2 regions of the Roseibium porphyridii genome follow, and region 2 is predicted to be linked to the other one. Evidence: predicted binding sites of a transcription regulator. Region 2 holds the regulator's gene; the other holds the start of a gene.

Region 1 (3,098 bases), 970 kb from region 2:
CGAATGCAGTGTCATGATGGAAACGGCGTCGCTTGCATCCGCACTGTCCCGATCCATCACCAGCGAGATATGCTCCAGAAAGCCGCTGAGAGATTCAAACTCGTCCATGGAGCGAACGAGTTCTTTCAGGTTGTCGAGCCTTCCAGGCGCCTCGGCCGACCGGTCCTGACGCCACATTTCCGTGTAACCGCTCTCGTCCAGAATGATTTCGGCAAGTTCAGTGTGTTTGACCTGTTCAAGCTGGTTCCGCCAGCGCTCGAAATTGTCGAGCACATTTTTGAGTGCATTGCGAGGCTTCGGCTTCAGCTCTTCGGTGTCGATCAATTGCGCTGCGGCCTGCATCAGAGGAATGCGTTCGGCACGGGCAAGGCCATGAACGAGTTTGAGTGTGGCGTCACCCAGTCCACGCTTCGGCGTATTGACGATGCGTTCAAATGCCAGGTCATCTGCCGGCTGCGCGACGCACCGGAAATAGGCCATGGCATCGCGAATTTCCATGCGTTCGTAAAACCTGGGACCACCAATCACCCGATAGTTCAATCCCAGGGTTACAAAACGATCTTCAAACTCGCGCATCTGGAAGGAAGCACGGACGAGCACCGCCATTTGATTGAGAACATGCTCTTTGGACTGCAGCGCCTCAATTTCGTCGCCGATGGTGCGGGCTTCTTCTTCTGAGTCCCAAACGGAAGCGACTGAAACCAGATCATGATCCGGCTCGTTGAAATCAGTGAAAAGCGTTTTGCCGAGCCGCCCTTCGTTGAAGGAAATGAGATGGGAAGCCGCGGCCAGAATATGACTGGTGGACCGGTAGTTCCGCTCAAGACGGACAACCTCGGCGCCCTTGAAATCATGTTCAAAGCGCAAAATGTTATCAACTTCCGCCCCGCGCCAGCCATAAATCGACTGGTCATCGTCGCCTACGCAGCACACATTCGGGTTGCCCTGCGCCAGCAGTCGCAGCCAGAGATACTGTGCAATGTTCGTGTCCTGATACTCATCGACCAGCATATAGCGAAACCGGTGCTGATAGTCCTTCAGAACATCCGGCCGGGTCTTGAAAAGTGTGATGACATGCAGCAGCAAATCGCCAAAATCCGCGGCGTTGAGGATCGATAAACGCTCCTGATACTCCTCGTAAAGCTTGCGCCCCTTGCCATTGGCAAATGCGCGCGCCTCGCCTTCGGGAATGTCGGCTGGTCCAAGCGCACGGTTTTTCCAGCCATCGAGCATTCCTGCAAACGCACGGGCTGTCCAACGCTTGTCATCCAGTCCCTCGGCTTGAATGATCTGCTTGATCAAACGGATCTGATCATCCGTGTCGAGAATGGAAAAGCTGGATTTAAGCCCGACAAGTTCGGCGTGTTTTCGCAGAATCTTGACGCAGATCGAGTGGAACGTCCCGAGCCAGGCCATGCCTTCGACGTTACCGCCAACAAAGCCCGCGATGCGCTCTTTCATTTCCCGCGCCGCCTTGTTGGTGAACGTGACGGCCAGGATTTCGGAAGGACGCGCGCGACCCGTTGCTAGAATATGGGCAATACGCGTGGTCAGTACCCGCGTTTTCCCTGTTCCGGCACCTGCCAGTACAAGCACAGGGCCTTCCGTTGTTTCGACAGCAAGCCGCTGTTCCGGATTGAGACCTGTCAGGTAGTCGGGCGCTTGACGCGCCGCCATGGCGCGGGCAGCGATCCCTCCAGCAGGCCTTGCAGGTGCTGCTGCGGGCTCCGCCCTGGTGCCGATCGGCTGAAAAGGATCATCAAACGGATCGTCATACCCGTCAGGGTCTGCCATGATTTTTGGGTCCGATTACATCAAAATGTTCGCTGAGAACAATATAGCAACAAACCGAGTGTGGCGAGGCGGAAGATTAGGATTTCGTGGGGACAAGATAAAGCTGTAAACGAGCTCGAATAATTGGTTGGGCTGGCGGTCTCAAAGGGCAACTTCCTGCCTCTTGATGGTCAGAGGCAAATCTCGAGAGAGAGTTTCCAAACCAAGGGCAGTTTCGTAGGCACCCCACAATCAGGCTCGTCGTGCCGCCCAGGTCTTGGTTGCCATGATCCCACAAAGAAAACGGGGCGGCACCAAAGTACCGCCCCGCTCAAATTGACTGTTTCCTGAAGATCAGGCCGCTTCGTCTTCGCGAACCTCGTTCAGGAACGCCCCGACAGCGTCGGAAAGGTCATTGGCAACCAGCCCCAGCTGTTCAGCGGACTGGCTCAGCGTTTCCGATTTCTGGCGTGTCTGATCAATTGAACCCGAGACACCGGCAACGTTGCTTGCCGCGGCTGAAGCGCCATCAGAAGCAAAGGTGATGCTTTGCGTGATTTCGCTCGTTGCAGCATTCTGCTCGTCAACGGAAGCCGAAATCGTCTCGGTGACACCGCGCACTTCTTCGATTTTCTCGACGATGTCACGGATTGCGGCGACCGATTTCTGGGTCGATCCCTGAATGCCGGAAATCTGGCTGGCGATCTCATCGGTCGCACGTGCCGTCTGGGTGGAAAGCTCTTTCACTTCCGCTGCCACAACGGCAAACCCCTTGCCGGCTTCACCGGCACGCGCCGCCTCAATTGTCGCGTTCAAAGCCAACAGATTTGTCTGCTCGGCAATGGCACGGATGATCTCGACGACTTCGCCGATCTTGTCGGCCGTTTCCGCGAGGATGGAGATATCCTTATCGGCCGCAACCGCCGTTTCAGAAGCAGACGCTGAGATCTGCATGGCCGTTCCGGCCTGGCGGGAAATCTCGCCGATGGACGCCGACAGTTCCGCCGCAGCAGACGCAACGGTCTGAACGTTGGTGGTTGCCTCTTCCGTTGCCGAGTTTGCAGCGCGCGCGCTCTCGTCGGCATGAAGAGCAATCGTCAGCATTTCACCGGCACTGTCCTGAACACCTCTGGTCTCGCCGGAAAGCTGTTCCTGGATGGTTGTCACGGATGTCTCGAAATGCCGGATGGCGTTTTCGAGCTGAGTCCGCCTCTCGCGGCGTTTGATGCGATCAGCCTCGGCAGCTTCTTCGAGTTGCTGCTGATGTATAAGCTTGTCGCGAAAAACCTCCGAAGCTCTGGCAATATCGCCAATTTCATCAGGGC
Region 2 (3,098 bases):
TTGGACTGGTCTTTCTTGGCGTTTTGGTCGGCCGGCGTGGTTTGACGCTTAGAAGCGTTGCCCTTGCCGGGTTTCTGCTTCTGCTTGTTTCACCAGAGCGTTTGTTCTTTCCCGGTTTCCAAATGTCCTTCTCCGCCGTGATTTGTCTTGTCGCCGTCTATGAGCTTTGGCGTAACCGAGCTAAGGGCAGCTGGAAGAAAAAGCCTCATTCTGCACTGTTGCCACGGGTCTTTGGCTCATTGGGAAAGTGGTCATTCGGTTTGCTCGTTACGGCTGTCGTCGCCGGTCTTGCAACTGGGATTGTCGGTGCGCATCATTTTGGCCGGATTGCTCCCTATGGTGTCGTTGGCAACATGCTTGGAATGCCTGTTTTTTCGTTGCTGGTGATGCCAATGGGGGTTCTGGCACTCATCTTGATGCCATTCGGACTGGCCGCGTTGCCCCTCGCCATAATGTCTCTTGGCATTTCCTGGTTGCTGGACATTTCCGAATTTACTGCAGCTTTGGGAGGTGATACCGGGACCATCGGTAACCTCTCTGCGTTGCCTACTTTGTTTTTGATGAGTGCGCTATTTCTGGTTCTTCTGGTGCCCGGACGTTTGCGCTTGCTGTCGGCAGTGCCATGTGTCGTTGCAATGCTCTTAATTTTCCAGTCACGACCCCCTGATGTTCAAATCGCATCCTCCGGTTCGCGAGTTGCAGCTCGCGACGACAACGGTCAGCTGAACTTATCAAGCACCCGTTCTTCTTTTGCGTCAGAGCTCTGGCTTCAGAAGGAAGGAGTATTCAATGCCACGATTAAATCGCGCAAGATGAAATCGTCTCAACGGAGCTGTGATCAGGCTGGATGTGTGATCAAAGCACATGCACCAGTTCTTATGTTCGTAAACGGTCAACGCGCCGAAACGTCTGTTTCAATAGCGTTCCCCAGACAAACGGAAGCTCTGTATCAGGATTGTCAATTCGCCGATTTGATCGTGACCGATCTAATCGTTCCAGATGATTGCCCTGCAGCGATTGTCATTGATGCAGAAACGAGAAGCAGGCGAGGGGCGGTGTCCATCTGGCTGTCAGTGCAGCCAAACGCGGGCGCCGATACTGTGCCAAGAGGACAGAAGCTTATCACTGAAACTGGTCGTCAAAAAAACGACGAGCTCGGCAAATTTGGCGCTCAAACCGTCACCACAGTCATCTCTAAAATACGTTTCGCTATACCAGAGACGCCGAGACCCTGGCACCATCCGGGAGAAATGACGCGCGCAATTCTGACATCAAAAAGCAAGTGAATCCGTTAGGAACGACCTGCTGATCTAGTACTGGCGAAACAAAGCAACAAGACGCCCTTGAACACGAACACGCCCCGGTCCGAAAATGCGTGTTTCATAGGCTGGATTTGCAGCTTCGAGCGCAATGGACGCACCTTTTTTGCGAAGCCGTTTCAGTGTTGCTTCCTCATCGTCCACCAGAGCAACGACTATGTCGCCACTGTCAGCTGAATCTGTCCGACGGATAAGGACCGTGTCCCCATCAAGAATGCCGGCTTCAATCATGGAGTCACCGCGCACTTCCAGCGCGTAGTGTTCTCCCTTGCCGAGGAGTTCCTGTGGGACGGTAATTGAATGACTGTGGGTCTGAATTGCCTCGATCGGAACACCAGCTGCGATCCGACCCATTACCGGGATTTCTGCGCCGGCAGCATCGGGGACAGATGAGGATGGGGGAGACTTGGAAGCTACATCCTTGCCCAATGAGCCCTCGATGACTTCGGGTGAGAAACTTCCACGTGGTCGTGGAGCCCCCAGGCCAGGAGCAATTGAGTCGGGAAGGCGGACGACTTCCATTGCACGCGCCCTGTTTGGCAAGCGACGAATAAAGCCGCGTTCCTCAAGGGCCGTAATGAGCCGATGGATACCAGACTTGGAACGCAGGTCCAGAGCGTCCTTCATTTCATCGAAGGACGGTGGGACGCCAGTTTCCTTCAGTCTTTCATGAATGAACATGAGCAGTTCGTACTGCTTGCGCGTCAACATAACGGTTACCCCTGACCAAGAATCGGGCTGGTACAAATCGAGAACACTCTAGCTGTTCCTATTGTGTTCTGCAAGAGTAAATGTTCTCTTACTGTTCTGTTGCCGTTGACCCTGGCCAAAAGAGAGCAGGAGCAGCTTGCATCTTGGGGATTGGGCTCAGTCCGCGGAAATTAGCAGCAATTCACATGTTACGAGGGTCGGGCATTTACCGGGTTGCAAGGCACCTTGATGGAGATTTCCGTTGAGGTCGACGGCGCGTATCTGAACCTGTTGGCCGTCATGGAGTTGGCGCCCACTTCCTGAGCGCAACAGGATTTCAGAGATGAGGCCTTTCATGGGTGGCGACGATCTGAATTCTGCACCTGCGAGACTGCCCAGACCAACAACCTTGAAGGTGTTGGCCTCAATCTTCGATGCGAGGCCGCAAATACTGTCGTGAAGATCCTCAAAAGGTGCCAAGGTCGTGATCAGAGCGTTGGTTGGTGGGGCGTGCGTGTCGGTGCTCTGAGATGGCTTTACCCGGAACAGCGTAAACTCTGTTTCAGGATCGTATTCGGCCTCGAACCCAGCTCCAATTAAGCCAAAGCCGGTCAGGTCCGAATTTCCCGCAAGCGATACGCTTTGCGGGAGCAGGTGTCCGAGATGAGCGTTTCCATTTTCCTGCCAATAGGCGTGAATGTGCGCAAACCATTGGCCGTCCCTGCGACCAAGAATAGCAACGGCTTCGACAAGTGTTGCCCCTTCTGAAACTCGGGTGTCGCTATACCAGGCGGCGTGCCGATCATCGAACGCGCAATCAGGCATGACGTAGTCAAATGCGTTTAGCGCCAAGCCGCTGAGGTCAAGCACGGCGGATTGATAGCCTGACGCGTCAATCCATTGGCCAAGCTCCCGCAGCAGACTTCCGCCATTGGTCAGGGTGAGTGCAACCGGTTCGGCATGGCATGGGAGCCATGGTCTGCGTTGAGAAGCTTTTGGTCCAGGGTGCTTGATATCATCAAGTGTCCGGGGCGCGTCGCGTCTCATGTCAAACCTTTTTCGCTCAAAAACTCGCGAACAAGTTTTTTT

What was found. The regulator LexA, encoded in region 2, represses DNA repair genes until DNA is damaged. The targets are predictions, from matches to a motif close to TGTTCNNNNTGTGTTCNG.
Region 1: K1718_RS09940 (ATP-dependent helicase) is a predicted target of LexA. The motif match lies at 1,829-1,846, and genes of this name have one in related genera.

What each region holds. Positions count from the first base shown of each region.
Region 1 is NZ_CP120863.1:2,148,426-2,151,523, reverse strand. It holds gene K1718_RS09940 (ATP-dependent helicase) at 1-1,794, opposite strand, end outside; gene K1718_RS09935 (methyl-accepting chemotaxis protein) at 2,128-3,098, opposite strand, start outside.
Region 2 is NZ_CP120863.1:3,116,238-3,119,335, forward strand. It holds gene K1718_RS14595 (ComEC/Rec2 family competence protein) at 1-1,286, shown strand, start outside; gene lexA (transcriptional repressor LexA) at 1,311-2,030, opposite strand; gene K1718_RS14605 (PPC domain-containing DNA-binding protein) at 2,187-3,056, opposite strand; gene K1718_RS14610 (acyl-CoA synthetase) at 3,053-3,098, opposite strand, start outside.